One region of the Nostoc sp. JL31 genome, then DNA from elsewhere that is predicted to be linked to it. Evidence: riboswitches for the same ligand, from Rfam matches in the RefSeq annotation. Region 1 holds a riboswitch; each other region holds the start of a gene.
What was found. A riboswitch is a leader RNA that binds a small molecule or an ion and turns the genes downstream of it on or off. The one in region 1 is predicted to bind cobalamin.

Region 2: another riboswitch for cobalamin. It lies ahead of HWQ43_RS19875 (hypothetical protein); the one in region 1 lies ahead of cobG (precorrin-3B synthase).
Region 3: another riboswitch for cobalamin. It lies ahead of HWQ43_RS05680 (DUF1636 domain-containing protein); the one in region 1 lies ahead of cobG (precorrin-3B synthase).

The regions. Positions count from the first base shown of each region.
Region 1 covers NZ_JABXKO010000034.1:122,268-133,299, reverse strand. The annotation lists gene HWQ43_RS06825 (precorrin-2 C(20)-methyltransferase) at 1-247, opposite strand, end outside; gene HWQ43_RS06820 (precorrin-8X methylmutase) at 250-876, opposite strand; gene cobG (precorrin-3B synthase) at 932-2,578, opposite strand; cobalamin riboswitch at 2,552-2,677, opposite strand; gene HWQ43_RS06810 (tRNA-dihydrouridine synthase family protein) at 2,932-3,951, opposite strand; gene HWQ43_RS06805 (serine/threonine-protein kinase) at 4,169-5,521, opposite strand; gene HWQ43_RS06800 (flavodoxin family protein) at 5,767-6,357, opposite strand; gene HWQ43_RS06795 (GNAT family N-acetyltransferase) at 6,516-7,013, shown strand; gene HWQ43_RS06790 (CpcT/CpeT family chromophore lyase) at 7,218-7,940, shown strand; gene HWQ43_RS06785 (hypothetical protein) at 8,019-8,570, opposite strand; gene HWQ43_RS06780 (cytochrome P450) at 8,848-10,197, opposite strand; gene HWQ43_RS06775 (lipoxygenase family protein) at 10,249-11,032, opposite strand, start outside.
Region 2 covers NZ_JABXKO010000085.1:117,511-128,542, reverse strand. The annotation lists gene HWQ43_RS19880 (hydantoinase/oxoprolinase family protein) at 1-2,036, opposite strand, end outside; cobalamin riboswitch at 2,265-2,408, shown strand; gene HWQ43_RS19875 (hypothetical protein) at 2,382-2,690, shown strand; gene HWQ43_RS19870 (DUF1636 domain-containing protein) at 2,711-3,121, shown strand; gene HWQ43_RS19865 (hypothetical protein) at 3,284-3,748, shown strand; gene HWQ43_RS19860 (class I SAM-dependent methyltransferase) at 3,767-4,627, shown strand; gene HWQ43_RS19855 (ATP-binding protein) at 4,878-7,688, opposite strand; gene HWQ43_RS19850 (glycoside hydrolase family 65 protein) at 7,925-10,177, opposite strand; partial or broken gene HWQ43_RS19845 (ATP-binding protein) at 10,592-11,032, shown strand, end outside.
Region 3 covers NZ_JABXKO010000031.1:20,672-31,703, forward strand. The annotation lists gene HWQ43_RS05645 (cytochrome P450) at 1-1,354, shown strand, start outside; gene HWQ43_RS05650 (amino acid ABC transporter ATP-binding protein) at 1,661-2,395, opposite strand; gene HWQ43_RS05655 (ABC transporter permease subunit) at 2,388-3,878, opposite strand; gene HWQ43_RS05660 (2-dehydropantoate 2-reductase) at 4,007-4,987, opposite strand; gene HWQ43_RS05665 (inositol monophosphatase family protein) at 5,208-6,086, opposite strand; gene HWQ43_RS05670 (PEP-CTERM sorting domain-containing protein) at 6,722-7,327, opposite strand; gene HWQ43_RS05675 (cobalt-precorrin-6A reductase) at 7,406-8,164, opposite strand; gene HWQ43_RS05680 (DUF1636 domain-containing protein) at 8,168-8,587, opposite strand; cobalamin riboswitch at 8,609-8,781, opposite strand; gene cobA (uroporphyrinogen-III C-methyltransferase) at 8,831-9,610, opposite strand; gene HWQ43_RS05690 (sirohydrochlorin chelatase) at 9,607-10,332, opposite strand; gene HWQ43_RS05695 (DUF4359 domain-containing protein) at 10,585-10,968, opposite strand.

The sequences.
Region 1 (11,032 bases):
CAATTTCCTGGTCATAAATAGACTTTGCTTTTTCTGGTTCCAAAGCGCGGGGGAGATGAAATAGCACCTCGATTTGATTGCCAGGAAGATACTGCGCCACGATCGCTCTAGCGATACTTTCTTTATCTGTGGCTGATTGATAAGCTACCACAGGAGCCGCACGTAATAGCCGCAGCGCTTTCATAGTCAATAATTCGGGATCGCCCGGGCCGACACCAATTCCATAGAGACGACCTTTGGGTTGCATATTCATTCTTCCTCCGTTGCCAGGGCGTTAACTGCTGCTGCCGCGATCGCACTTCCACCGCGCCGACCGTGTAAGGTTAAAAATGGTACATTCCTGCTATCTGCTGTCAGTGCGGCTTTCGATTCCGCTGCACCGACAAACCCCACTGGAAAGCCCAAGATAATCGCGGGTTTGGGCGCTCCTTCATCGAGCATTTCTAACAGTCGGAATAGGGCTGTGGGCGCATTGCCAATTGCAATTACCGATCCTTCCAGGTGCGATCGCCATAGTTCTAGAGCTGCCGCCGACCTTGTAGTACCCATACGCTGGGCAAGTTCTGGCACTTCTGGTTCGTTAAGGGTACAGATAACTTGATTGTTTGCAGACAACCGCCGCCTGGTAACGCCATCGGCAACCATTCGGCAATCACACAGAATTGGCGCTCCTGCTGCCAGTGCTGCCCTTGCGGATTTTACTGCTGTTGGTGAATATCCCAAGTCAGTGACAATATCCGTCATCCCACAGGCATGAATTAGACGCACAGCAACTTTTGCTACATCTGGTGGCAACACATTTAAGTTCGCTTCTGACCGGATAATTGCAAAAGAATTACGGTAAATTTCGTTGGCATCTCGGATATAGTCGGACATTCAATTTTGGATTTTAGATTTTAAATTTTGGATTGACATATAAAAATCGAAAGGCTCAGATTGCCCAGTTTTCTGAAAAGGTGGCAATCTTGTTGTTCGCAATTGATTGAGGGATTATATTAAATAATTGCTGTAATTGTTCTAGTGCATATCGATTAGCAAATTCTCCAAAGGACTCATTAGAATTTAAGCGTTGAATTTTATATACATATAGCATCCGCTCTATTAATGCAGGTAGTTCGGCTAAAGTTACATATTGATATAGTTCACGTCCGAATTTCTGATTGCTGTCACCAACATAAACGTGATAGCCTTCCACGGTTGTATTTTCAGCCTCAATGCTGACGCCGAGGAGAGTGATATCACTGTTGCTATGCTGGGCACAAGATTTTTCGCAGCCAGTGAAGTGAATATTAACTGAGTAATCGAGAGTAATACGAGTTTCAAGATACTCTGCCAATGCCAACGCATGACTTTTAGTGTCTGTGGCAGAAGCGGCGCAACCCTTTTTTCCAGAACAGGCAACTAATCCACCCCTGATATTGGTTGCAGAAGAATCTAATTCTAATAAAGCAATTTCACTTTGGACATCAGCAACCCATTGCTGAGGAATATCTGTAAGGAGCAAATTTTGCCAAGGGGTTACCCTGAGAGTTCCACTACCGTATTTTGCTGCTAAATCTGCTAAACCCCGCATCTGTCTACTCTCCAATCGGCCAAGGGGCAAGACGACACCAATGTAAAATAAGCCTTGCTGACGTTGGGGATGGATGCCAATATGCTGATATTTCGCATTTGACCGCTCCCCCAACCCCTCTCCTACAAGGAGAGGGGAGAATTTCTCCCCCTTCCCTGCAAGGGAAGCGGGTTGGGGGGTTAGGTCTTTTCTTATTTCACTGTACAAAAGAGAAAAAGGTAAACGCTGCTCAACTTCCTGGAGATAATTTTCACAACCCAAAGTATTCAATAACTCTCTCAAACGTAGCCGCCGTTTACTCGTAGTATGACTATAAGCTAGATAGACATCCGTCAAAGCTGCTAAGACGGGCAAACAGTCCTCTGGTGGTAACAAAATTCCCGTATCGGTGGGCGGTTGACCCTTCTTGCCAACACTGAGATAGAGGCGAAAATAAACATTATCGTTAAGTAAGACAGCTACAAAGGCGATATCATTCAAGCGATCGCACACCTGAATTATCCCACCACCATCAAAGCAAACGCTAAATTTGGCTGACAGTCCCGAAAGCGCCGGATGTGCAGCAATATAATCATCCCAACCTTGGACAAAGGGGCGAGTGTCGATTAATTCTTGGGGATCGATACCAGCAGTTGGACTGGTCATAATATTGCGGATTTGGTCTACAACAGTATTGTCAGAACCCAATCCCATATTTTGTAGGTACTTCAGAACCTCAGCATTTATCCCTGTGCGGATTTCACGAACTTGCAGGTTAGCTCGGTTAGTCACATCTAGATAGCCGCCACCGTGCTGTTCTGCTATATCTGCGATCGCACGGCACTGCTGACTACTAATAATTCCACCTGGTATTCTAACGCGAGATAATATCCCATCTGCGGCGGGAGTAGCATAAAACAAGCCAGGACAAGTGGCAAATCCAGAAACCAAATTTAGAACTCCTTCCCCGTGCAACGCAGGGAGTAGACGGTGAGTGTGTCTTGAGAACATCCTGAGAGTTGGCATTCTGACTTGGGTCATCCCATCACAGCTGCGGCACAGTCCCGGAATTTCACCGGAGTTTCCCAACTCCCAGCCTTGAGTAATTTAGATTTTGTTTAGGTTATAGATTTCAACCAGACATCATCCAGATAATTATTTTACATTACTATTGCCAGAAATTTTGTAACTGCCTAGCTAGTAGTACTTTAGAAAAAAAACAGAGACATTACCAAGATTCTTGCTCAATTTCCTCCAAGGCTTTGAGTTCTCGAAGCCTTGGAGCGACACAAGGCGTGATTGACCCCTTCGAGTTAGATAATAGGGATTCCAGTGGTTGTGAACTACTACAATCACAGCTAAATCTACAACGCCCGATATTACACGCTCAAGGAGGGTGCTAGAGCTAAAGTTTTCGTCAAATCAGTCAGGAGAACGCGATCGCAGAGGTTAAACAGTTCTGCCTCAGTAGAAGTATGTCGCATCAACCGTAAAAAATGACCTTCAGTGTCAACACTCAGAGCAATGTAGTTGAGGAACATTTTCAGGTAGCCTACGCGAGATCGCTCTGGCATAGTTGCTGCTGTGGGAGTTTGCCATAAACGATCGATATAGTTGCGTACCTCCGCTAAAGGAACGGGTGCGATCGGTTCTCTTCGCAAAGCTTGGCGAATTTGATTAAAAAGCCAAGGATTCCCGATCGCCCAGCGTCCCACCATCACACCCGCTGCGCCCGTTTGAGAAAGCACTTCAACAGCAGTTGTTGCCGAGTTGATATTGCCATTAGCAAGCACTGGACAATGAACTCGTCTAACGGCTTCAGCGATTAAATCATATTTCACTGCCCCGTGGTACATATCTTTCACCGTGCGACCATGCAAACTCAGCAAATCAATGCTGTGGCGATTGATGATATCTAGAATTTTGTAAAAATTATCTGTATTTTCAAAGCCTACGCGCATCTTGACGGTTAAAGGTCGATCGTTGACTGCCTGCCGCAGTTCTCCCAAAATCCGATCCACTTTTTCCGGCAAGAGCAGCAATCCACCCCCAACATTTTTGCGATAGATTCTAGGTGCTGGACAGCCCATGTTCAAGTCAACTCCAGCGATATTGTAGTTGCAGAGTTCCTTTGCTGTTCTTACTAAGTCTGGAATGCTTTCACCAATCATTTGCGCAAAAACGGGGCGACCCGTGTCGTTTTCGGTGATTGCTGCCAGAATGCTACGATTGAGCCGTGAGGTATCATTAACGCGGAAATATTCGGTGAAAAAGTAGTCAGGGCTGCCGTAGTGGGCAATCACCTTCATAAACCAGAGGTTGGTCACATCCTGCATAGGCGCAAGAGCGGTGAGGGGTAGGTGTGGATAGAACGATTGGGGGAGCGATACCTGGGGCATAAAAATGAAGAGCGATCAACAAAGCTCACTGTTAAATTATAAGTAGCTAGACGTAAATCAATTAAAGTTTGTAGTGTACCCCTTTGGGGAAGCAAGCTACGCATAGCGTCTCGTAGAGAGGACTTTAGTCCTAATTATCGTTGCTTTGAGCGATGAATCGCTCACTACGAACCAGGAGTTTATTAGTAATATTATTCAACAATCTTTTTGATCAAAACTAACTAATACCACAAGCTGCTAATTTTACAGCTAAAGCATCAGGGTAGCGCCACGGTTGAGAACCACCAATCCAAATACGTGACGGTAAATGACCGATTGGTGCTTTGAGACTAAAATTGAATTCTGAATTTGCATAACTATAATTGTATGTATGCCAATCAACTTGATTACAAAAAACTCCATAGTCTCCATTGACGTTTTTGTAAATAAGTGTCTGTATGCTAAAACCAAAGCGTTTATGACTGTAATTCACCCATAAAAGGTCAATGGTTTGCAAATCTTGACAGGGAAGTTTCTCAAGATCACTATTAAATATATAGCTACCTCTAGGCTTTGCTAGTGCTTGACACATTAGTTCCCAAGTTTCTCGATCTGCTAATTCCCATTTTCCTTTTGCTAATAAATCACGCAAATGTGTATAATCAATAGTATTTACTGTACGATAATTAGAAATATTTAGCAATTTCTTTGGTTGTTGCTCCAGTATCTGTAAAACTTCTGTTGCCGATTGAAAGCGTTGCGAAACAGCATTTTGTAAAAGTTTATCTAAGATTTCACCAAGGTGAACGCTAACAGTATTGTTTGCTGGTAAATATTCTTGCCATACCCAGCGATCGTTAGCAATATCGAACAAATCAAAGGGAGAAACATTGGTAAGTAAGTAAATACATGTTACACCCAAGCTGTAAAGATCGCTGGCTGGTAATGCCTTTCCTCGCATTTGTTCGGGAGCGATATATTCTGGACTACCTACTATGGTGCCTGTACGAAGTTGCTTCATGTTATTGGCTAATTTAGCAACTCCGAAATCGATTAAAACCAGGTCTCCTCGACCCGAACGGCGCATAATATTTTCCGGTTTAATATCTCGGTGAATTACTTGTCGGGAATGGATAAATTGTAATGTGAGCAATAAGCTTTTTAATATCTCCCAAATTTGCGGTTCTTGAAAAACTCCTTGTTTTTTTAATTCCTGTGCGAGTGTTTGTCCATCGACTAATTCTTCAACGATATAAAACTTTTGATTTTGTTCAAAGTGCGCTAGTAATCTGGGTATTTGAGAGTGTTCTAGTTCATTGAGACGAAGCGCTTCTTGATGAAATAAATTGACTGCTTTATGCCAAATCTCAGTATTTTCCTTTTGAAAACATAGTTGTTTGACCGCACATTTTGGTTGATCTGGAAGATGTTCATCAATAGCTAAAAATGTTCTCCCAAAGCCACCGCTTCCAATGACGGCGAGTGGACGATATCGCTGTTTAAGTAATAATTCCTGACCACAACTATTGCAAAAACGAGAAGTGTTAGAATTTTGGGGACGTAGGCAATCAATATTGGTACAGTAGCTCATACTACAGGAGTTCTATTGTTCTATTTGTTGGAATTACTATATATAAAGTATTCCCATTAGAAAAGCACTCTTACTAGTAGAAAAAACAGCGATGCCTACGGTGGGCTACGCCTACGCATTCTGGAAGTTTTAGCATAGTAGCAGTGTACTGCCTGTTGCAAGCGATCGCTACTTTAGTACAACTTTGACTCTTTGAATTTTCTATCAAATACAAGGATGCTATAACCAAATACAAGTGTCAAAAACTACTTAACCCAACGTTTAGTTGCCTCTGCAATGCGTTCCCCAAAGCGTAGTGAAGTCAGATAATCGCCCGAATCTAGCACTGGTTCTTTGCCACTCATGTCGAGTTGACTTTGACCCATTACACCTAGAAATCCTCCTAATCGATTTACCCCATCATCTTTACCAGATAAAAAGCTTTGTAAGTCTCCCACATTTACCCAAATCATGCCATGTTGGGCTGCATTGGTAGCTAAATAGAGGAGTGTACCTTGTTTATCGCCACTGGGAGAGCTGGAATGGGTAAAACCCCCAGCGATTTTATCTTTCCATCCGTGTCGGAACCAAACTTCGCTAGCAGCATCAATAAATGCCTTGAACTGAGCCGCAACACCACCCATGTAGGTAGGAGAGCCAAAAACAATTGCATCAGCTTGATTGAGAGTTGCTATTACCTCATCATTCTTCCAACGACCATTGACTATCTGCTCTCCAGTAATCCGTAGCAGTTCAACAGTGGTGTCTTTAACTTTACTTGCACCTTCAGCAATAGCTTGGGCCATAAGATGAGTATGACCTGCACCAGAAAAATAGATAATCGCAACGGTGGGCATAGGAGGTTTAGTTAAAATTTTGACTGAAACTGAACGAGAAATATCATAAAGACTACTGGCTTATAAAGTAAAGTAGTCAATCTTAAAGTCATTTCTGTTATTCTTCTAAAAGAAAATTCTTTTGATCCAAGTCTTTCTCCTATTTATATTAACCAGGTATGTGTCTCAATGATGTAGTGATTGACCGTGCCAGCCCCAGTGATGTTACTGGAATCGTCAAGTTGGCCCAAGCCAATGACGCAGAACATGATGGTATGTTGTTAGGTCATCTTGAGCCAGAGGCTGTGATGATGACTATCTCGCAAATGCCGAGCGTTGTAGCCCGAAAAAATGATCAAGTTGTAGGATTCTTACTCAGTTGGTCAAAGACAACTGCTAATTTACCAATTATAACGGTGATGTTACAAGCCTATCCTGGTACAAAAGATGCTTACTTGTATGGCCCCATTTGTGTTGATGAAACTATGCGTGGGCAAGGTATTGCTGCGGTAATGTTTGCTAAGTTGAAAGATTTTCTACCAAAGCGGGAAGGAATACTGTTCATCAAGGCAAATAACAAAGCATCACTTCAGGCACATCAAAAGATGGGTATGTGCAAGATGGCAGAGTTCATCTATGAAGGCACTGAATTTTTGATATTTGCGTATAATAGCTAACTAATTGATAGGTTCTCTTTGAGTTTAAACTGAGTGGCTAATCTGGATAATTGAAGTTATTTACTACTTGCTTAATCTGGAAAATGACACAAGAGTTATTAGCCAACAGCTAAGAGATTTATTTCATGAGGGAAAATGGGGCTTGATGGTGTAAATTATTTATCCATAAGTCTGTAATCTGCTCTTGTTGGAATCCGAACCTCTATGCATTTAGTCAAAGTATCAATTTTGACATTCTTTGTCACTACATTTTCATTTATTCAACAAAGCCATGCTGATACCAGTGCGCCACCAATTAAGACACAGGTTCAGCAAGTAGCACAGTGGTTCACTGGTTTTTTTGATAATGCTCAACAGGTTGCTAATAGCCCCTCTGTGCCATTAATTACTATATCAAGTTGTAATGTACAACTGGATGGTACTAATCTTCTGGCTGAAACACAGAACGTTTATCTAGAGCAAGAAAGCCCAGGTTTTGAGCGGCTACGCCTTTATTCTTTTAATCAAGGAAATTCGGCTGTGAATCTAAGTATTAGCAGCTTTTTAAATGAAAATACTGTACGCGGGTTATGCAATCATTCTCAGTCTAGGCGACAGCTTAGTATTAACAATGTTGAGAATAACACCTGTAATCTGCAATTATTTTGGGAGCAGAACAGCTACATTGGGAATAACGCTCCCAATGGCTGTACAACCAATAATGGCTTCAAAGTAGTTTCTGATATAACTATTGAGCAAAGTAGCATCGACTCCTTAGACAAAATTTTTGACAAGAAAGGCAATTTACTTGTGGCCACACCCATTGAATTCCGTCGAGTTAATTCTGTTCCAGAACCCTCTGTCATATTCGGGTTGCTGGCTTTGGGAATTTTGAGTACAAAAAATGCAATTTCAGATCGGCAAAAACAGAAATCAAAAAAGAATTAAATCTCTATTTAAAGTTAGTGATAGTAGGGCGACAAGGCTGTAAGCTTTAGCTGACTAACATGAGCCGGATCAATTTAATTAGTGTCCAATAACTAAACATTCATTTTGTACTCTGGTAAGCATATCGTTAAAAGCAGGAGTATAACAACCATCTTTATCAACAACCCTACGGAGAGTATACTCACCAGCCCGAGAAAGTCCGCCGAACCAAACGTTTTTTCTGTGCCAAATATCTCCATTGAGAGAATTTTTGTCTTGGGACATTGTGAAACTGACAATCGATTTTGGAACTGATATTCCTAGTAAAACAGGTGTGACTTGAGCTTGTTGCAAAGTTTCATCTTCAAACTGAATTTTGTAACTTACTTTAAACCATTGAATTAAACGTAGTAATATCCAGCCAGCAATCGAGTCATGAAAAGTCCACTGTAACGGGGCAAATATCGGTAAAAGCAAAGCTTTATTCTGTATATCCCATTCTAAATTGTACATAGTAATGCAAGTATCTGGCAGTGGATTGCCATCCATAAAAAATACACCTTTAAGGACAGATGGTAAGTTTGTTTCTTTAATTGGAATCATCCAGGTTGCAATATTATTAAGTTGCTTTTTTTCAATTAATTCAGCCATATAATTTGTAATTACTTCCTTTCAGCTAAAAGAATACCTAAATTTTTAACGAACCGAGTCAGAGAAAAGATGAGTAAAAACACGTTTGCCCTAGCGAATGGAAATCGCGGCTATACAAACAAAACCCACCTCCGTGGGTTTCAAATCCTTTGAGTCCGCGTAGGCGGACTTCTCTGCGAGACGCTACGCGAACGTTTGTGTAGCCGCGATTTCTAATCGCCTGGTATATTTGCAAAGGTGAGATGCTCCCTGTGCGCCCCTACTTGAAGTCTCTTACTCACAGTCGTTGAGCAAAACCTTGTAGTACCAAATTATTAGGAGTAACGGCAGTCACTTTTTCAAAATCCCACTTGACTTCTGTAATTGAGTCCCATTGATAGTTGTGAAACAGATGTAAACAGAAAATTTTGATAAAGCCAATTGATAACGATGTACCAGGACAGGCTCGCTCGTGCCCTTCGCCGTTCCAAGATAAGATATCTGAAAAATTTCGTGTTAGGTCAAAATCATCTGGATTTTGGTATCTATTGGCATCCCGATTAGCTGTAAGAATAGAGCCAAGCAAGCGAGTACCTTTTTGGAATGGACATTTTTGTTTTCCAATCTCGACTTCACCGGCTTCAGTGGTCAGTTGGCTAACAAATCGCACAGGTGGATAGAGACGAGCTGTTTCTAGAATCACTTGATTGAGAAGTGTTGACCGTTCTAGAGCGTCTGAGTCTAAAGTTTTCTTACCATTCCAGACTGCATTCACTTCTGACATTACATCATTTCTGAGAGTATTATCTAAGCAAAGAACACCAATAACTGATCCTAAAAGCGCACTCGTGCCGGCAGTACCAGCGATATGAATCATATCAAAAAGGGTATTAGCGATTTGGTGTTCGTTCAACTGATACTGAGCGCCTGTTTCAAAGTAAGATGCCCATTTAGCTGATTGTTTATATCGGTTAGTTAAATATTGACGATGCCGAATTTTTGGCGCTGTTAATATTGCCAGCAGATACTTGCTGATAAAATTAGGCAAGGATGCAAGAGCCAAGCCTTTAATGTAACTATTGGATGCTGTGATTTCTTCCTCAGATAAAGATATCTGAAAAACTAGTTGGTGCAAAATCGACAGCATAATCTTTGGCAAATCGTTGCCGATGTGTAATTTGCCTTGTTTAGCAGCTTCTAACAGGCTTTGCTCTACTAAATCCCCTAAAAAGTCTATTTTTTGAGATGGTTCCGGTAAGGCTTGTAAGATTACAGTACGTAGTCCTGTGTGTTCGTTACCGTTTGTTCCCAAGCTCAGAGGATTATCCAACAGATAGCTAGGAGCTAATATTCTGATGATGCCTAAATCATTTCCCCGCAGTTGTGGTTGGGTTTGCATTAGTTCTCTCACCTGCGAGTGAGAGGAATGCATAATTGCTTGATCTACTGCAAAATACTTGTCTCCAATATTGTCTTTACGGATGTAGAGAAAGTCCCGCCATGCGTTGAGCATGATTGACGCATCCATGTAATAAAAAATCAAGCGTAGAAACTTGCCGATCGCAGTGTCATAACCTACTTTGGCTAGTATAGGTGCAAGCCAAAGCTGGCGATCGTGACCTTTGAGGACTTTATCTTTAAGTGTCATAGTATTTATTTTGAGTCATTTGTCATAGGTCATTTGTCATTTGTCTCTAATTCAGATATTGATGCTTTGAGGAATTTTAGAAGGAAGTAGATACTCATAGGGTGGACGGTGTAAATTACGTTGCTTGATGGTATCTTCTACCTGCTGAAGATTACTTTGGAATGCTTCTAAGAATGGTTTTACTTTTTGGTCTGTAAAGTATCCTTGCTCATACTCGCCCAGCTTGTTATAGTACACAGACCCCAACAAGCTGAGTAGGTTGTATTGCCGTTGCGCCTGATCTAAGGGAGGGAGCAAATTAAGGTAGTCTTGCTCAGTAACTTCTCTTTTGAGAGTTGAGGCTGGTAAATAACCTGCCATTGGAATCGCTGCGGCGTAGCCCATAAAATCTTTTTGCGGAAAGTTAACCGCAGCGTGTTGGGCGCTGGCAGTGAAAATAATCAGCGTAGTGGCATCAATTAGATAATTGCGCGTTTTGATGATCCCATCTTCGCCAAAATCGGGGATGCGACCACCATCGTAAGCTGAGATTTCAGCTGCCCACGCTTGCAATGCTCTGTCTTTTTGAATGTCTTCATCCTTGGTGTAGTAAAGATTCAGGTAGTCTGCAACCCATTGATGAATGACATCCCAGACTAATAGTGCATCATCCCGGTAAGGATAAATAGGCAAGAGGTTGGGATCGTCTACACCGCGCTGTTGGAATTGCTTAGGTAAGATGGCGCTATTAAAACCATAGCTTTGCAAGGCTAGCACTGCTAAAACGCGAGAGTTGTCGATTGATGATGAGAGTAATCTATCGACACCACCGCCTGGAGCTATGAGAATCCGTTGG
Region 2 (11,032 bases), on a different contig from region 1:
GGCTCAACTACAATTGTGCTAATTTTTTCCACAACGATCGCAGGGCCATTAAGAATATCTTCTGGCTGTAAATCTTCTCGTCTATAAATAGGAGTATCGTGCCATCTCTCAGCAGTAAACATCTTGACTGTTTCAACAGATATGGGCACTTCATCTAAAGGGCGGGTACGAATAACTAAAGGTTCTTCAGGAGTATCCATTTTTTGAATTACTTCCACTGAAGAAGATTCGACAATTAAGGTTTTCTCTAATTGAATGAAACCATAGCGAGATTTATGTTCACTCTCAAATTCTTGTCGCATCACTACCACATCATCGGCAAAATTAACAGTCAAGATAGAGTTAGTACCCTCGTATTTTAAGTTAGCTTTTCGGATTACCTCTACTTGACTCAGTGCCTCATCTATTTCATTGCTAGCTTGAGTTTCTAAATATTCCATTAGCTGCTGTAACTTAGGGACTAATGCTTGAGTTAAAGGTTGTTCAACTCCTCCTTCTCTAATCGCTCGTACATCAGCTAATCCCATTCCATAAGCAGATAGGACTCCAGCATAAGGATGTAAAAATATTTTTTTCATTCCCAAGGTATCGGCAATTAAACAAGCAACTTGTCCACCTGCACCACCAAAACAACAAAGCACATATTGGCTGACATCATAACCGCGTTGTAGACTGATTTTTTTAATTGCATTCGCCATATTTTCCACTGCGATCGCAATAAATCCAGCAGCTACTTGTTCGGGAGTACAATCATTTAATGTAGCGGCTTGAATGTCTTGGGTTAATTGGGTAAATTTTTGAATAACAATATCTTTCTCTAAAGGTAAATTTCCATCAATGCCAAAAACTGAGGGAAAATATTGTGGGTGAATTTTACCTAACATCACATTGGCATCAGTAACCGCTAATGGGCCGCCACGTCGATAACAAGCAGGCCCAGGATTTGAAGCAGCAGATTTAGGGCCGACACGATAACTAGAACCATCAAAAAAGAGAACTGAACCACCACCAGCAGCAATAGTATTAATTGCTAATACAGGAACTCGCATCCGCGCCCCAGCAATTTCTGAATCTAGTTGTCGTTCATACTCTCCTTTAAAATGAGCGACATCTGTACTTGTCCCTCCCATGTCAAAGGTAATAACTAACTCGAAACCTGCTCTTTTACTACTTTGGACTGCGCCAACAATACCGCCAGCTGGGCCGCTTAAAATACTATCTTTTCCTTGAAATTGTTCGGCTGCGACTAAACCACCATCAGATTTCATGAACATTAATTTGACGTTGGGTAACTGATTCGCTACTTGGTTAACGTAGCGGCGCAGAATAGGAGTTAAATAAGCATCGACTACTGTTGTATCTCCCCGACTAACTAACTTCATTAAGGGACTAACTTGATGGGATACGGATATTTGAGTAAAGCCGATTTCTTGGGCAAGCTGGGCTATTTGTTGTTCGTGAGCAGGATAGCGATCGCTGTGCATAAAAACAATAGCACAACTCCGAATTCCTGTATAGTAAACTGCTTGTAAGTCACTTTTAACTTGTTCAATATTTATGGATACTAATTCATTTCCGTTAGCATCGTAGCGTTCATCTATCTCAATTACCTGCTCATAAAGCATGGTTGGTAAAACAATATGACGAGCAAAGATGTTAGGACGGTTTTGGTAGCCAATTCGCAGCGCATCTTTAAAGCCTTTGGTGATGAGAAGAACGACGCGATCACCTTTCCTTTCTAACAACGCATTTGTTGCTACTGTTGTCCCCATTTTTACAACTTCTATCGCTTCATTAGGAATGGCTTCGTTGCTAGCAATACCTATGATATCTCGAATACCTTGGATGGCTGCATCTTGATATAGTTCGGGATTTTCTGAAAGTAGTTTGTAGACTATAATCCATTGCTGATTAGGCAGAGGGATAATTAAAAAACGTTCGGTATGTTTTGAAACTCCATCGATAATTGCTTGATTGTTAGTAACAGCAACAATATCTGTGAATGTACCACCACGGTCAGCAAAAAACTTCAACATTACTCTGTTTACTCGACACTATAGAGGTAGCATAACAATAGAATTTGGAGTGTTTATACTTCCTCAATTTTAAGTTTTGATTTTTCAGCTAGTGAGTCCGGTTAGCGACACCGAATAGCCCGTCGTAGACATCGTTACATCGAACTCAGGGATCGCGGCTAATATAATTGTAGCTATTGCAACCAGTAAATTTAAGTGTTCTTACATTCATTTATAATCATGCTATTATAAAACCAATATCAAATCGGTTCTGGTGGGGATCAGCCATCAGACGCAAGGGGGAAAGTTCGGTGTAAATCCGTCGCTGTCCCGCAGCTGTAATGAAGCTTATGCCTCAAAGTCAGAATGCCCGCCGAAAGTAACAGACAAACTTACATCCATCTGCGAGGTACAGGTGAACATTGCCATAAATATTTCAAAGATACATCAGTTTCACGCTCTCATAATGCCAGAGATACGCCACGGACTACTCATGGCTATGAAATTATAGGCAGTTTATTGATAGTTACAATTGTGCTTTGGTGTAACTGTCATTTACGCTATTTTTTCCCTAGCGTGAAAGCTTTTGCAACATCATTTGTGCCAAATTTACTCTATAGCTATGTTGCAGTTGCACGACTGCGACAACATGTCATATCTGCGATTCGGACTTAATCCTACACACTTCAAAATTAATGCTTGACAAACAACATAGTTTATTTGTTTGCACGACCTGCGCCAGCGTCTGGCAAGATGGTAAACGAGTTGGTGAAAGTAAAGGTGAGCAACTACTACTACACCTTCATGAACTTGCACAAGATTGGGAATTGCGAAATAAATTCCTCATTCAGGGAGTTGAATGCATGAGTGCTTGTAACCATTCTTGTGTTATTGCCTTTACAGCAGAAGGTAAATCAACCTATCTCTTTGGTGATTTACCAGTCGACACTAGTGCATCTGATGTTTTGCAATGTGCTAGTCAATATTATGCTAAACTCGATGGTTCATTGCCTTGGTCAGAACGACCGGAAATTTTGAGAAAGGGTATTTTGGCAAAGATTCCACCACTAAATAAGTGGGCAAAATTAAATATAAGTTGTTGTTAATTGATGATTGGGTAAAATTTTTCAGTTTCTAATCTCTAGTACCTAAATCATTAATCTTAAAAGGAATAGAAAGTAATGCAGATTAAAACAGCAAGGTTAGGCGATCCCTGCATTGGTGAAAATCGGGAAGTGAAGAAACAAAAGTCTTATGGGAGGAAGTGAATGCGACCCTCCAATAGTGTCTGGCAAGGAAATTTTGGCTACTGGCAAAACAGCTTTATTCATAATAATCTGCTGGTAATCGGCTACACAGGATGGCAGGGATTTCAGTCATTTGGGCGGGGAGTTGTCATTTGTGATGTGGATACTAAAGTTACTCACCCTACAATTACAAGTCTTGATACAGTTCCCTTCACCCTGCAATTTCTACCCTCCGATCTGATTAGGTTCTACTTGCGCTCGTTTCAGGATTGCGGAGCTATATCGCAATCAATCTGCTCATCCATGATTTCATCAATTTTCCCAGCAGTCGTAACATACAATCCCCATCAAGATATTCTTCTAGTGCTAAAGGCTGAACCTCAGATTGAGGTTAATTTTTTACACCAACTAAAAATTACTCCAGCCGATTGCTACGAACAAGTTTGTAAGCGATGGTCAGAATTTAAACCAAGCTTAATGCCCTAAAACTTACTTTATTCCTCAATGCTCAAGCCAAAATCAAGCAAGATTCCCAAACCAACTCGCTACCAAAATGCAGCGATAGATTATTATATTGGACTCACAAATTCCTCCTATCTCCATTATGGGTATTGGGAACCACTACCTACTCATGGTGAAGAATTAACTCTAACTCGTCTGCGTGTGGCGCAGGAAAGCTATACAGCCAAACTTTTGAGTTTTATCCCAGAAGATATCAAAACTGTACTTGACGTAGGCTGTGGGATTGGTGGTAATGCGGCATATTTGTGCTCACGCGGTTTCAGTGTTGAGGGATTAGCACCCGACGCACTCCAGCAAGAGAGGTTTTTTCAAAATACCAATGGTCAAGTACCTTTCTACTTAACGAGATTTGAAGATTTTAACAAATCATACTCCTACGACCTGATCTTATTTAGCGAAAGCAGTCAATATATTGCTGCTCTCGATTTAGCTCAAGGTGCGGCTCGTTTACTGGATAGTGGTGGCTACCTACTGCTTGCAGACATGATGCGTTTCGATGCCGAATACCAAGAAGGTATTTTTTCTAATTGTCATATCGCCAGTGAACTCCAGATAGCGTTGAAAAAATCTGGATTTAATTTAATCAAGACTGAAGACATTTCAACCCATATTGCGCCAACGATTGATTTGTGTGTTGATAACTTCCGTACTTTTGGACTGACAACAGTTAAATATATTGCTGATGTTGTGGCGATCACTGTCCCTCCATTACACGCACTTGGTCGTTTAGCATTTAAGCGTTGGTTGGAAAAACCGATTACGGAAGGTTTAACAGCACGGGTAATTTTTGAGAGCCATCTGCGTTATGAAATCCAACTTTGGCAGTTATCAAAAAAAGTTTAATCAAAATGACCCCAGAAATAAATACCCAAGATTGGTAACAAGCAGCAACTAAACACAATCATATCATGTCCGCTAGATTACTTATTAAACCTGAAGAACCCCACCCCGCCTGCGGGGAGAGGCTGGGGGTGGGGTGCAATGACTGTGGAAATCATAACTAATTATACGGGCATGATATCATTTACTACACCCGAAAATGGGACACGGATAATTATCACAATTTTTATTTTTGCTTTCAAAATGTTGACAATTAGATAGCTTGCTGGTTTAGCGGAATTACAATTACAAATTCTGTTCCCTGCCCAGGAGCAGAAATACATTCTAATTTTCCCTGATGTTTTTGAGTGATAATCTGATAACTAATAGATAAACCTAACCCAGTACCTTTATTAACTGGTTTAGTCGTAAAAAATGGTTCAAATAATTGTTTTTGTACCGTTTCGGGAATGCCTATACCATTGTCGCCAATACGAATAACTACCTGATTTTCACTAGTGAGTTTAGTCTGAATGCGTATCTGGGGATTAGAAAACGCTTTTTCCCCTACTTCCCACTCACCATTTTCCACTGCCTCTTCTAAAGCATCGATCGCATTTGCGAGAAGATTCATAAATACTTGATTCAGTTGTCCAGCATAACATTCTACTAATGGCAGGTCGCCGTATTCTTTAATTACCTCAATTGTTTTATTGTTAGATTTAGGTTTGAGGCGATGTTCTAAAATCATCAAGGTATTATCTATACCCTCACGGATATTCACAGCTTTCATCTCTGCGTCATCTAACCGAGAAAAGTTTCGCAGAGATAAGACAATTTCTGTGATTCGTTCGGCACCAACTGTCATCGAAGTTAGCAAGTTGGGCAAGTCTGCAATTAGAAAATCTAAGTCGATTGCTTCTGTTTGTTTTTGAATTTCCGTGACTGGATTAGGATAGTTTTGCTGGTATAGTTGCAGCAGTATCAGTAAATCTTGGATATATTGATTGGCATAGCCGACATTGCCATAAATAAAATTGATTGGGTTGTTGATTTCGTGCGCTACACCTGCTACTAACTGCCCCAAACTGGACATTTTTTCACTATGCACCAATTGAGATACTAGCTGCTTTGCCTCTTGGCGCAATTGTGCTTCTGAATATCGCAATATCTGTTCTGCTTGTTTGCGCTGGGTAATATCGTGGAGAATCACGACATATTCCTGAAAATCCTGATGGGGTCTATCTGAGATGGAAACTTCCAGAGTTCTGTTTTTTCCATTGCCGATTAGAATTTGTTCGCTACGCTTTGTCCACTGCTCTGGATAGTAGACTAATGCAGGTAGCCATTTATTGAGGTGATTTCCTGGCAACTCAGATGGGTTGACACCAAAAAACGATTCAGTGGCTGGGTTAGCTTGCTGGATAATGCCTAGATTATCTACGACTAAAATACCATCTTGGGCGACTGTAAAGAGGTGTTCGGCAGCTTCTCTGGCTTCTGCGATCGCAACTACTTGCGGTAAACTTGTCCAACAAGCGATCGCTACTCCCACAAATGCCACGCTCATCAGTAGCACCACAAATATATTCTCACCGCCCGCAGTCGCTACTTTATTAAGTTTGACACCAAATAACCAGCCAACTGCCACGGCGCTGCACAGTAAAAAAATCAGGATGCTCACCTGAAGAATTACTGAATCTTTAATGATTACCACAGGGCGCGTGCGATATCGCCGCATCCACCACTTGGGATGGAATGCAGGGAAGTCCATACGGCGAATCACCGCATCTATTCCCATAACACCAATGGGAAATAATAGCCCAATCAGCAAGTTGAGCCAACCCCAAGCAAATCCGCCCACGAACAGCACTACAACTTCTAACAGCAGAATGCCCAGAGATATGCGAGGAAACAAAACTTCCGGGCGATCGCGCCTAAGCCAAAGCCCTAAATGCAGTAACATAAAGGAGACAAACCAACCGATGTTACCAACAGCGACGATTCGCGCCACATCTCCCCAAATCAGATAGATTAAGCACAACACCAGTGTCAATGTCAATGCTGGGACAAACACACCCCGACGGGAGACAACAGAAAATACTGGTGAAATGTGGTTATCTAAAGCCAGTTGATACAAAATTCGCGGGCAATTAGAAACCACCGTTGCCGAACCGAGTAGACAAGCTGCTACTAGCAAAAAAGAAATACTTACACCAGCTAATTTTCCCCAAAAGGGCTGGGAAGCCGCCACCAGATTCAGAAAAGCATTGTCTTTCAGGTTGGGATTTGTTGCCAACCGCATTACTACCCAAGAACCCCCCAAAAAGATGGGTGGCATCATCCAGGCGGCAATGTCTAGAAACCGCAGCGTTTGAGTGGGGTTGCGACTATCGGCAACAAAGGAAGAAGCTGTTTCACAGCTGTAGGTTGCATAAGTGACGAAAAAGAACCACTTTGCCCAATCCACAAAGCTCAAAGATGACCAACTGCTAGGAAAAAACCCAGGACTCACCGGAGAAAACGCTAACCAGCCAAGACCTTGTATACAGAAGGTCATTAGTAGTCCAAAGGCTGGAATGACAAAAAACAAATGTAAAATACTCAGGGCGCGAGTCCCACTAAAGGCCACGATAAAGGGCAACAGTGTAAAGCTAATATCCAGAAATATGTCTGGACAGGCAATACCCAGCGGCTCCAAATTTACTTTAATTAAATCTCTGAGTACGATTGTATTCACTGACAGGTAGGAAACCCAGTTGAGGAGGTATCCAATTGCTGCATAGCGAGCTAATCCTGGGTAGTTTTGCAGTAGCTTGGTCGCATAGTTAGGTGTTCCTCCAGCTACATTGATGAAATGCATACCTAAGCGTTTCACTTGATAGTTGAGCAGCATTCCGAAAATCACCGCAGGTATCCAGACAAAAATAGCTTGGGAACCGAGAGCAGCATGAATTGCTGGAACCAGTGCTGTCCAAGAAATATGAGCTGTCAAACCAAAGCCCCAACTTTCAACAGCACTCAAGCTTTTAGTCAAGCGAGGGTAAGAAGATTGGCCCAATGTGGAGTGAGCAAAGTTGGACATGATTAGCAGTGTTGGGTGGGATACTGTAATTAAGCTTATTAGCTAGAGTTCCCATCTCATAAATCTTCTGCACAAAAACTTTCTGTAATAAATAATACTTAGATGTTAATACATATATGATCAAAGAAAATTCACTTCACAACACCAGTGTTTATTGCCCTCATCCCCCAACCCCTTCTCCCAAACTTGGGAGAGGGATTTAGGGTGAAAGCTCTTTGATTCACGCAAGAAGTCTATTAGACAATTTTCGAGCGTGTATCTGCCAAGGCGGGAACTTTAACTTCTGTTTCGGCTTGTAAGTCGAAGTCATACCACTCGTTACGCCATTGCAGACGAAACTTCAAACGCGTCCAGTTGGGTGGTAGGTTGGGACAGGCAACGGGGCCAAATTGAGTCATCCGAATGCCGCCAAACCCAAAAACTACCGCTTGCCATACTCCTCCAGCACTGGCGGCGTGAATTCCTTCGGCGGCGTTACTTCTCACATCCTCTAAGTCTACCAAGGCCGATCGCAGAAAATGTGTATAGGCTTCGGTTGGTTGATTGAGGTCGCAAGCTAAGATGGCGTTAATGGCTGGGCCTAGTGAAGAACCATAACTGTGGTCGGTACGTTGGGTGTAATAGTCCCAGTTGGTGGCGAGGGTGTTATAGTCGTAGCGATCGCGCAGTAAGTACAGAAGCATCAATACATCTGGCTGTTTGAGAATCTGCTTTTGGTTGGTGGCTTCAATTCCCAACAAACCTTGCAAAGATTTGCTGCGCGGTTCGTAATCAGCGAGGTTAACGTCTTCTAGTTGGAAAAAGCCTTCAAATTGCTCAATTAAACCTGTTTGAACATTTTTATTGACAAATAGACGCTCTTGGATTTCTGCCCAATGGTGCAGACGCTCTGTGGTTAAGTTGAGTTTTTGCGCTAGTTGGGCTGAAGTTTCAGGATAAGCTTGTTTGAGCCAATCCCACAGCGCCAAAGCTGACTGCAAATGCCACTGTACCATGAGATTGGTGAAGGCATTATTATCGACGCGATCGTGATTTTCATCAGGGCCAATGACATCTAGGATGTCATAGCTGTGGCGCTCTTGGTTCCACTGCACCCGACTTTCCCAGAAAACAGCCGTATCAAGGATAATTTCCGCGCCATAATCGCGCATCCAGTCATCATCGTTGGTAGTCTGCCAGTAGTGCAAAATTGCATAAGCGATATCTGCGGTAATATGCACTTCAATGTCACCGCACCAGATGCGGATTAATTCACCATTGGGAGCCGGAACCCAGCGCGGAGTCACTTCATCGCCAGTAGTGGCACTTTCCCAAGCATACATCGCTCCTTGATAACCGGCTTCTTGAGCTTTGCGTCTCGCTCCTGGTAGGGTGTGGTAGCGGTAGGTGAGCAAGTTACGCGCTAGGGCTGGTTGAGTTAGGGTGAGGAAAGGAAGAATGAATATTTCTGTATCCCAAAAGATATGTCCGCTATAGGCAAAACCGGAGAGGGTTTTGGGAGGAATGCTCACGCTATCATCGTGACGCGGTGTTACAGCAAGTAATTGGAAGAGATTATAACGGACGCTCAATTGAGCCAAGTGATCGCCTTCTATAATAATGTCACTGTCTTGCCACACTTGCTCCCATGCCGCAATGTGAGCCGCCAATAGGGTAGTATATCTGGGTTCATCAGCAAGTCTTGGTAAGGCGGCGGCAATGGGGATTTCTGTCTCTCGTGAAGTAAACAGGGTGACAATCTTTTCTACAGTTACCGTTTTTCCGGGATATAACTCTAAGGTGGTTGTCAAAATGGGAGAACTAGAAGCATTTTCGACGCTCACGGGTGCAGTCTCGTCGCCATCTACCACTAACTTAGCTGCCATCCCAAGTTGAATATTTGAGTGGATAGTTTTACTGTTTAACCAGATAATCCGATCTATGCCACCTTGGTTTAAGGTTCGCCAATGTTTAACGCCTTGGGTATGTGGTTTGCTGTCAAATCCGGCTTCAATGGTAATTTCACCCTCAAAGTCTACCGATGTAATTTGAGCGCGAATCGCCAAAACGTGTTGGTCTGCTAAACTGGTGAAACGCTCGAAGTGAAAATCTAAGGTATGACCGCTAGGACTACGCCAGCGCACATCACGGCTAACTAAACCTAAGCGCAAGTCAAGCCGACGTTCGTAGTTGAGAATTTCACCACTGTCCATACTAAAGCGTTCCCCAGCTACTTTCACCACCAATGGCAGCCAGTTGGGACAGTTTACTAGTTCAGTATGAGTAATTGTCACATCATCATAAACACCGTGGATGAGTGTGGCTGGAAAATCTTGGCAATACCCTTCCTCAAATGTACCCCGCACTCCTAACAACCCATTACCAAGAGTGAAGACGGTTTCTTTGTGATGCAACTGCGCCGGGTTAAACTCCGTTTCAATAACGTTCCAGTCAGTATTGTCAATTAATTGCTGATTTTGTTGAGAATCGTGAGTGGATACGTTGAGCATGAGTGATAAAACCTATGTCTTGGGGGTTGCTGTGGGCAGGATGCAGTAAAATTAGGAGCAACCTTTAAGTGATTAACTCCTTATTCTTTAGCGCCGAGATTAAAACATGGTCTGAACGCTAAAAAATGCGCTTTTTACAACAGTAACGCTTCAAATTTCATCTGTCTATAGTTAGATTTATTTAAAAATGCCAGTTATAACTCATAAATCTTAACTAGCTACGAATTGATTCGGTTTTTCATCAATTTTTGGCTGGTAAAATTTACAGGTGCAGTTAAGTAACGTTTTGTTCTTTTACCAGAAGTGGTATATTGGCACTTGACCCGACCGAGTACAAACTATGCATAAGCCCACAGGACAGCAAACTAGAGGTGTTGTACTCAGTAATACAGGACAGGAAGGGGAAGTGGGCAGATGAACAAAAATACCGGGCAAAGTAATGTTTTTTCTCTGTTTAAAGGCGTACCTCTAAGTCGCATTTTGGTAGCGTTGTTTTTGCTGCAAATCTTGCTAGCTGTGGGATTGACTGCATATTTATCAATCGGCAACGGGCAAAAGGCAGTTAATGAGGTAGCTAGCGAATTACGTCATGAAGTTGGCAATCGAGTTGAGCAGAATTTACAGACTTATTTGGCAACGCCGCGTCAGGTACTACGCAGTAATCAAAATGTAATTAATATGGGGTTGCTGAAGATAGAAAATCTGGCAACCTGGGAGTCATATTTAATAGAGCAGTTAAAGATTTTTCCAGATGCGTTGGCAATAACTGCAAGCAATGAACAGCAAGAGTATCTAGCGGTTGAGAAGCTCAACGATCGCCAATCTTTACTCAGAAAAGCTGGAAAGTCAACTGGG
Region 3 (11,032 bases), on a different contig from region 1:
AGTCAAAGAGAAGAAATTCTTCCAATTATTGTTTGATTGGAGCCAGCAGCTAGGACCAATGTATGTTTACTGGACTGGCCAGCCAGTTCTCGTTTTGAGTAAGCCAAAAGTTATCGAAGACACTATTATCAATGGGATGAGAGACGGTAGCCTAATTAGGTCACAACGAGCTAGCAAAGCTTGGAACGACATTAGTGGGCCCATTCTTTTAGGTCAAAATGGAAGTGAGTGGCAGTATAGACGTAAGGCTTGGAACCCTGAATTCAGTTCTAGCGGTCTCTCCAAATATGTGGAAATTATTAGCCAAGCCTGCGAACAAGTAATTGAGAAAATTCAGTCAAATGCCTCACCAGAAGTTCAGGTAGATCCTCTGTTTGTAGAACTAACAATGAGGGTAATTTCCTCTCTTGTACTGGGCATTCCTGTGGATAGAAACATTGCTAGTCATGAAGGACAACCCCTTGATGTCCTCAAGGTGTACGAGGCGATGTCTATTGTTGGCTATCGGTTCCTACGGGTAGCTACTGGCGAGAAGATATGGATGAAATATTTGCCAACTAAGAACTCACGAGATTATTGGGCAGCAAGGCGATATTTAGAGGAGTTTATTACTCCCCGTGTAGACTTAGCTTTACAGATGAGAGAACCAAATCAGACCGATTTACCACAAGTAAGTCCTTTGTTCCAGGAATCAATGTTAGTGAAAATAGCTGCCAAAGAACCAAAATACAATCGGGAAACACTAGTAGCAGAAGTTATTGAACTTTTAATCGCTGGTACTGATACCACGGCTCATACTTTATCTTTTGCAATAGGAGAGTTGGCCTTAAATCCAAGGGTTTTTCAGCAGGCCCAGGCCGTTGTTGACAAAGCTTGGGAAAGTCAAGGCAGTATTAATGGAGAAAGCCTTAAGGAATTGAATTACATCCGCGCTATTTTCAAGGAAACTTTGCGCCTTTATTCAGTCGCTTCAGGCTCGACTTCATTGGAGGCTCAACGTGACACTGTTATTGAGGGTACGGTTATTCCTCGTGGCACGAAAATATTTTGGTCAATGCTTGCTGCTGGACGAGATCCTGAAGTCTATTCTCATCCCGATGAATTTCTGCCAGAGCGTTGGTTAGAGAAGGGTAAGGAAAGTAGTGTAGTTCCAATGATAGACTTTGGCTCAGGTTCTCATCGTTGCTTGGGAGAGCATTTGTCAATGCTGGAAGGAACGATGATGCTGGCACTACTGCTTTACTACTTTGACTGGGAGTTGGTCAACGGTCGATCATCGCTGGAACATTTACAGCAGAACCTTTTGATTTATCCGCCTGATAGAATGCCGGTGCGTTTTCGTTTGAGAAAGTAGGGATAATCCCGTTTCAGAGGAACGCATTCATTGCCATTTCAGGTTATTGCCTCCAAAAAATAAATTATCCCAAATTGTGCCTTTACGAAAAAGATGTGGTTTTTAAAATTAGCCCTTTCAAGGTGGATAAAAATTTTGGTCAATACAATTCCTCTTTAAGCTCTTTACTCTGCGCCTCTGCGGTTAAATAAATCACTTTTAAACCGCAGAGGCGCAGAGAGCACTGAGAAAAAACAATCTTATTTTACGAGTCACCTTGAAAGGGCTAGTTCAGGAATACAAAAAAAGCGGCAAAATTCAATTGTTCTAAAGCATTTTTTCTAAGAACTGCTTGGCGCGATCGCACTGAGGATTTTGGAAAAACTCACCAGGAGTAGCATCTTCTGCTAAACTACCCTGGTCGAGGAACATAATCCGATTGGCAACAACTCTTGCAAACCCCATTTCATGAGTAACGATCGCCATTGTCATTCCGGATAGGGCTAAAGCTTTCATCACTTCCAGCACATCTTTGACCATTTCGGGATCTAGTGCAGAGGTGGGTTCATCAAACAAAATCATCTCTGGTTCCATTGCTAATGCCCGAGCGATCGCTACTCGCTGTTTCTGTCCCCCAGATAATTTGGATGGGTAAACAGACACTTTTGACTCTAAACCTACCTTAGCAAGCAATTCTAAGCCATGTTCTTCTGCTTTTTGCTTGTTTATTCCTTTCACCTTGATGGGTGCGTAGGTGACATTTTGCAGCACATTCATGTGGGGAAACAAATTAAAATGTTGAAATACCATCATCAAATGCTGCCGTACTTTAGCGATGTTTGCCTTGGGATTGGTAATTTCTTGCTCGTGAAAATAGATTCTTCCTTTGGTGGGTTGTTCTAGCAAGTTTATGCATCGCAAAAAGGTAGACTTACCTGAACCAGAAGGCCCTAATATGGCAACCACTTCCCCTTGGTAAAACTCAGTGGAAATATCTTTGAGTACGTCAAGTTTGCCAAAGGATTTACATAAGAATTCCGTGCGAATTACTACATTATTCACTTTCCCGTAACCTCCTTTCTAAAGCGGATGCACCCAAGGTCATACCCATTACCAAAACATAGTAGATTAACCCTGCAAATAGCAGTGGTTCAAAATAAATATATTTGTTTGCACCAACAATTTGGGCACTGCGTAATATTTCCACCACCCCAATCGTTGACACCAGCGCGGAATCTTTAAGCAATCCGATAGTTTCATTTACCAATGCTGGAAGAATATTCTTCAATGCTTGGGGCAAAATCACATCCCACATCATCAACCAATAAGGAACACCCATAGACATCGCCGCTTCACTTTGCCCTTTATCCACCGCCTGAATCCCACCCCTGATGGTTTCCGACATATAAGCGCCAGAATTCAGGGTAAAAGTTAGCACCCCAGCCTCCAATGCGGAAATGTCATAGCCTGTAAGCTGTGGCGTTGCGTAGTAAACTAATGCCAACTGTAATAGCAAAGGTGTACCTCGAAAAACAGAGGTGTAGGCGTTAGCAACCCAGGTAAGCGGTTTGATGCCGAGAATTTTTAATAGAGACAGAATTGTTCCCCAAATTAACCCCAAGGTTACAGATAATAGCGTGAACAACAAAGTTAAAGGGATTCCCCGCAGAATAAAAGGAATATCTGGAAGAATTCTGGTGAAGTCGAGATTCAATCCGCCTTTAGCAGGAGTTGAGGATGCAGGATTGGCGGCAGTATTCTGTGAAAACCACTTGGTTACTAGTTTAGCCAATGTGCCATCGTCCTTCATTTGTTGAAGGACTTTGTTAAACGGTTCTACAAAAGAAGAACCTTTGGGAAAAGCGATCGCAGATCCACTTGCTTCCTCTGACGGAATAGTATTAAATTCTAAATCTGGATTAGCTTGAGCAAATCCCTTAGCGACGGTATCCTCAACAATTGCGGCATCAATTCGCCCAGATTTGATTTCTTGAACTACTTCCGGCACTTTGTTGAGTTGCTTTAGCTGAATACCTGCAACTTTTTTAGCAATTTTCTGAGCATTTTGTTCTTGTATCGTTCCTAGTTGTACCCCAAGCTTTTTTCCTGATAAGTCTTGGGGTTGTTTCAGGTTGCTACCTTTAGGAGCGACAATTGTATCTTTAGCTTCGTAATAAATAATGGAAAAATCAATATTTTTCTGACGTTCTGGAGTCGGAGTCATCCCAGCCATTACAAAGTCAGCGCGATTTGCTTGGAGTGCAGGAATTAACCCATTAAAATCGGATTCCATTATTTGAAGTTTAAACCCTAGTTTTTCAGCAAGGGTTTTGGCAATATCTATATCAAAGCCAACAATTTGGCGATCGCCTCCTTTCGTATCATAAAACTCATAAGGAGGATAATCTGGGGAAGTAATCATCGTCAGCGTGTCTTTCCCTAAAGGTGAAGCAGCTTTTAGAGGATTATTATGTCCTGTAATGATGCTGATTCCTATTACTGCTATAACCAGTATTGTTAATTGCCATGCTTTTTTTTTCTTCATAGACTTGATAATTCTATAATTTACATTCCGCACCTTAAGAGAATTCCAAATAAAGAAATATCCCACAACTGACGCAAAAATCCTCTCTATTCCTCCTCACTCTGTGTTCTCTGCGTCTCTGTGGTTCGTCAAATTCTTACTTTAGTCGCCTCCAGCAACTTAACGCTGGCATAAATAGCATCAATATAAGGCGTAGGAATTTGAGTAAGTTGTCCCAATTCTGCCACCGCGCCAACAATGGCGTCTATCTCGGTGGGGCGTCCGGCTTCAATATCTTGTAGCATTGAGGTTTTATGGGCACCGACATTTTCTGCGCCATTAATTCGCTGTTCTAAAGTGATGCCAAACTTGATACCTAAATTTTCTGCGATCGCTTGAGTTTCTGTCATCATTTGTCGCGCTAGTTCACGGGTGAGGGGATAACGGCAAATATCCTCTAGAGTCGCACCAGTTAAGGCACTGATGGGATTAAACGCTACATTCCCCCACAACTTGATCCAAATTTCCGTGCGAATTTGATTGCGGATTGGTGCTTTAAATCCTGCCTGTTTTAAAGTCTGTGCCAATAATTGGATGCGATCGCTTTTACTACCATCGATTTCACCAAGAGTAAAGCGATCGCCTTCAATATGTTTAATTACACCTGGTTCAATTATCTCTGTTGCCGGGTAAACCACACAACCAATAGCACGTTCAGCACCGATACTAGCTTCAATAATCCCATCTGGGTCAACAGATTGAATCCGTGTACCTTCATACTCACCGCCATGTTGACGAAAGTACCACCAAGGAACGCCATTTTGGGCTGTCATTACCATTGTGTGAGGATTGTAGAGTGCAGGGAGAAGAGGTGCGATCGCGGGCACACTGTGAGCCTTCACAGTTAAAATTACTACATCCTGTGGCCCCGCTTCTTGAATATCGCTAGTTGCCAAAGCCGGAGTAGCAATTTGGCTGGAACCGTCTGCCATGAGTAACTTCAGCCCCTTTTTTTGAATTGCCTCCAAATGAGAACCACGCGCGATTAGTGTCACTGCTTCACCTGCCAGTGCCAATTTCGCCCCTAAATATCCACCAATCGCACCCGCGCCAACAATACAGATTTTCATTTAGCCAAAAAATATGATTTGTGGAAAACGGTATCCAGTAGTGAATTCTCCAGCTTAGAGCTACGGTGTATACACAAGTCCTTCTCACCCCCTCTAACTCCTCCTTGGCAAGGGGGAGAACCGGGAACCGGATATTTCCCCCCAATGCATCGGGGGATTAAGGGGGGTAAATCCACGGTTTGCCTACCGTAGCAGTTTAGAGTGGGAAGATTCACAATACTCAGCACTCAGCACTCCTAAAGCTTTGCATCGCTTCTAACAAGTCTTGATGAACAGATTTTGAAGCAGCTACGATCAATCCAGGCAAACTATAGTTTTGACAAGTATGCAGTGGCGGTAAAGTGGAACCGTCCAGAGTAGTTACAATCCAGCCAGCCTCTTTTGCAATAAAAGCGAGTGCAGCACTATCAAGAAATTTGCCCGATTTAATGACTGCTCCACTCAAGTCGCCACTGAGAATACCATTGAGATTGGGAATTTGAATATCACTAGAGTAATCAGTTGCTATATCGATTACTTTATATCGATCTTTTAATAAATGTGCGATGGAATTCATTCCCCATCCCAATAAAATAGAAGGTTTGGCGGATGTTATATCTAACGGGGCACAGGCTTCTAAGTTCATGTCCAACGTGCCTTTAAAAGCACCTTCACCTCTAAGAGCGTAAAAATAAATGTTTTGGGCAGGAGAAATGGCAATTACTGCTTCAAACTCATCCGCATTTAGAATACTGAGAATAATTTGGTAATTAGAATGTCCATCCATATAAAACTTCGTGCCATCAATCGGGTCAAGTGTGACTAAATAATCACCTTCTGAACCGAGTTCGGTAGCACGAAAATACTTGGTGTTATTAGAACTTTCATATTCTTCACCATAAAAGCGAATATCTGGGAAAGTTCCTAATAATACTACTTCTACCAGATTTTGAATAGCCACATCTGCATCAGTAAGTGCAGCACTAAAAAAGTTGTTTCCTTGTTCTTTGGCGGGAAGTGCAGCAATTTTTGGTTGAAGAACATTGGCATAGGCTGCTGCTACTTTGAGATGGGGGAGTAAAGTCTCTAAAATTAGTCGAGTAGTTGGTTTTGTGGACATTGCAGCAAACTCCTTTTAGAAATAATCTACCGTCCGCAGGGCGATAGAATTATATATCTAGACAAAATTACGGGATCATTTTGATGCAATGATACCACCGTTGCTATATTACTTTAATCTGTGTGTCTCAGAGAGCCTCTAGAGAGATCGCAAGTTTTCTCATAAATTTAAGGGTTTAAGACCGAACGTCAACATTTAGTAAGTAAGCAGACGCAATTAAATATAAGATGTCATTGCGAGCGGAACGAAGTGAAACGTGGCAATCTCAGTCTTTGCGATTGCTTCACTTGGTTCGCAATGACGAACTATCTTATATTTATTTAGATCCACCTACTTACAGCATTTTATAAATTCATAGCGAATTAAATTTGGCAATACCCTACAATGCCAATGCATCGGCTTGTATTGTTAATACGTCGGCTTGCATTGTGAATGCATCGGCTTGCATTGTGAATGCATTGGCTTGCATTAAAAACGCTACGCTTTTCCGCAAAACTGTACTTAGCTAAAGTTACTTTACAAAAGGCAAGCTACAATCGGGCTTTAAATTCCCATCTGAAACTCTCTTTTTTACAAGACGCTACGCGTAGCTTGCTTTCCTGCAAGGGTACAATTTTGAATTGTTATTGATGGTTTTAGGAAACTTTTTCGAGCTTCTTCTGAGTCAATTTGGATAGATTGTGGCGTTTGAGTAATGAAGGTGCGCCAACAAGAGTACCAAGAATGAGTAGGCTAAGGATAGAAGTAGGTTCAGAGACAGTAATTATGGTTGCAGAAAAACTAATGGGTAACTCACTATCTTCCAATCCCAAATTTTCAAAACCTGGTGTGATTGGCGGCGCAGTAAAAACCTCTAAATAACTTGGTGTCGGCAAAAAACTCGCGAAAAATGGACTAGAATAGTTTCCTCCCGAAGTGGAATACCCAAAACCATCACCTGTTAACTGCTGAGTATTAAGACTAATTAAATTATCAACATTAAAAGGTTCGTTTCCTGGTATTGGAGTCCCGGCGGATTGCAAACCAGTAATTGTTTCACCATTTCGCTTACCAGTAATTCCAGTAATTAAGTAAAAACCCAAATCGTTTGGGGTGTCATTAGTGGTGAAAGTACCATTTGCGGCTACGCCAGTACCAGAATAATTCCAACTCCAACTTAAAGCAGAAGCGGCTGGCATTGTCCCGAAAACTAATCCAGATGTGGTGGCGAGGGCTATTGCAGATAAAACTAGATTTTTCATGGAAGTCGTTACTGCGATCGTTCCCGTGTATTATACGGAAATTAGGAAAGATCGTATTATCAATCTTGCCTATATTATTTAGCAGCGATGCCTACGGCGGGCTACGCCTACGCATAGCCATACCAAAACAGCATCAACATTGCTAACCTGCTCTCCTGGCGGTATGGCTGGACGATTTACCATCACAACTTTCACGCCTAGTTCTCGCGCGGCAATAATCTTGGGCTTTGTGGCATCGCCACCGCTATTTTTACTGACGATGGTATCAATATTATTCTCAATCAGAATTTGTCTCTCATTATTGAGGGTAAAAGGCCCGCGATCGCACAATACCATCCCCTGCGGTACTAAAGCATCATCGCCAGGAGGGTCAATCATCCGCATCAAAAACCAAATTTTCTCTAGGCGAGCAAAGGCGGCGAGTTCTTGCCTACCAACTGTCAAAAATACCCGCTGTGCCTGATTTTGCAGGGTTTTTGCTGCGGCTGCAACGCTGTCAACTTCAATCCAGCGATCGCCACTTTCTTTTTCCCAAGGCGGACGGATTAACATCAGACGGGGGACTCCAACTTCCGTTGCCGCATCTGCTGCATTGAAGGAAATTTGAGTCGCAAAAGGATGGGTTGCATCAATTAACAAGTCGATTTGCATGACTCGCAGATAGTTAGCCAATCCAGCCGCACCGCCGAAGCCTCCAACCCGCAAATCGCCCAGTGGTACTGACGGTTCGCGGGTGCGTCCAGCTAGAGAGGTGATTACTTCTAACCCTTGGATAGTCGTCACTTTGGCAGCTAGTTCTGCTGCATCACCCGTCCCACCCAAAATCAAAACGCGCATTATTTAGATAGATAACGGTGGAATTTTTGCCAGAATGCCCTTCTTCATTGCTTCTGGACGCTCTGACCAAGGCAGTAAACCATCTGCTTTAGCATAGTATTGACTAGCACATTCCAGTACCGCAGAGGCACTACCATCAACGGCTAAATCACCAAATAAATATGTTAATTTGCCTTTAGCAGCAAAGGCGACTACACAAGAACGATTACAAGCACTCATGCATTCAACTTCCTGAATCGGGAATCGATCTCGTAACTCCCAATCTTGTGCCAGCTGCTGAAGTTGGTGTAAAAGTTTTTCACCACCACTTTCACCTAAGCGTTTTCCATTTTGCCAAACACTGGCACAGGTTTTGCAAACAAATAAAGTATGTTCAGCAACATCCATTGGACTGGTTGGGGAAATATTTACAGTGGTAGTCATCTGTACCTCGCAGATATGTGAAACTAATAAATCTATTTCGGCGGGCATCCTGACTCACTCAATTTGAGATTTTCGATTTATTTCCTGAATCTCACATTGGTTCACAGTTGCGGGACAGCGCCGGATTTGCACCGAACTTTCCCCGTTACCTCTGGTAGCTGACTCCCACCAGAACCGAATAACCTTATCGATCATACACTAGGGTTATCGGAGAATACGAAACAACAAGCTTTGCGCCAACTATCAAACTGGACGACAGCCAGACAAAATACTGTGCATCTTCACGACTTGCCCAATAACTGCGATCGCAGGCGCACTAAATCCAGTTTCCTCTACTTGCTCGACAATTGTTTCCAATGTCCCTATCAATTCTTCTTGTTCTGGTCGCGTACCCCAGCGCACTAAAGCAATCGGCGTTTCTAAATTCAACCCAGCAGTACTTAATTCTTCCACAATATAAGGCAGATTGTGAATTCCCATATAAATTACAATGGTTTCGGAACCGTGAGCGATCGCACTCCAATTCACTTCCGGTCTATACTTACCCACCGCTTCATGACCAGTTACAAATGTCACTGATGAACTATAGAGCCGATGCGTCAAAGGAATACCTGAGTATGCTGCCGCTGCAATTCCCGAAGTGATACCTGGCACTACTTCCGTTGATATTCCAACTTTGACTAATTCTTCCATCTCTTCGCCACCGCGACCAAAAATAAACGGATCGCCACCCTTGAGCCGCACTACAATTGCATGATCTTGCGCTTTATCAATCAGCAATTGAGTTGTTTCTGACTGCAATAACGAATGTCTCCCCGCACGTTTACCAGCATTAATTTGCTCGGCTTGAGGATTAATCATTGCCAGAATTGCCAGACTCACCAAGGCATCATAGATGACTACATCTGCACATTCCAACAAACCTTTCGCCTTCAAGGTAATTAATCCTGGATCTCCTGGCCCCGCACCTACTAAATAAACCTTTCCCAAATACTTGTTCTCCTGTTTTTCTGTGCGGTTCATCTCTGTGTTAAATCCCAAATTAGCTCGGCTAATTCTGCACTTGCTCCCAGTGGCTCCGCCAATTGGAAATTCACCGCAGAAAATTGTAATTTTAGATCCTCTATTGAGGTGGCGATCGCATCGGTTATTCCACCAGCGAATAAAAAGTATGGCAAGATTGCTATTTCCCGATAACCAGCAGTTACCAACTCTTTCACCCGTGATTCTAAACTAGGAGGTCCAGCCCAATAAGCAGTCACGGCTCCCAAACTCGCCGCCATTGCTTCCACAGTTTTTTGCGAACCTGGGCGACGGCTACCATGAGCTAAGAGAATCCATGCTTCTGCTTTGATAGCAGCTATTTGCTTTGCCAACAATTTCTCTACATTAGGATGAGAACCTAAATATGGTTGCAACTCAACGATTGTATCTTGACCAGTAGCCTGTTGTGCGAGTGCTACTTCGGCAGGAATGTCTGTCATCACATGCACTCCCGGCAGCAGAAATAGCGGTACAATTTTGAGGCGATTCTCATTTTGAGACTGTGGGCAATCGCCAAAAGCGTTTTTAGCAAATTGTTGAATCTGCTCGTGTAAAGGTTGAGGACTCATTTCTAAAGCAGCGATGCCAACCAAATGTTCGCTTGACAATTTCTGACATATCAGACTAGCTAGTTGCTGCATAGCAATTTCTGGGCGGCGATCGCGACTTCCATGAGATAATAGCAGATAGGCAGATGACATCGGCAAAGCTTGAAGTATCAGTTACTATATCTTACTTAAGATTAAGCCGGGGTTCATAAGTAATCTGGTAATTATTGAAACTATTATCAATTACTAAACAGAAGTATTCTTAATCACTTTTACAGCGCATTTGAAGTTGTAAAGGACACAACTAATCGTTCCAAAACTAGGTATAAAGCTTGTTTTTCTTCTGTTAGCGCAGCCGATTCTGACTCCTGAATTCTGCTGTATATTCTTCCCCTGTTGCTTACCTTATTGTTCTTCGGCAGTGTAAGTATAAAATTGATCAAAAGCTCCTACTGTTTCAAATTTATATGAAGGTATCCAAGAATTTATTTTTAAATCTGTACGGTAAACACTAAAAATAAGGAAATCTTGCCTTTCTGTAGTTCTGGCAATAATTTCTTGGATTTGCGGGTTAGCTGAGTCAACCAACTTATCACAATTAAAACGGATTAAATTTTCTATAATATTCGTAGTTTTTTTACATACATCGGTTTTTAAGTATTTTGTCAGGCGTTGAACTGCATATTCTTCATATTCAACTTGACCGGGATTGGTTTTCGCCATTGTCACACCCAAGGCGGCGAGGCCTACTGCTGCTCCAGTATACGCGATGATGGTCAATGGTTTCATATTTGCCAAGTAAAATTCATTGTAATCGTTAGATTCCAGAGACTCTAAATCAACTAAGTCCGTT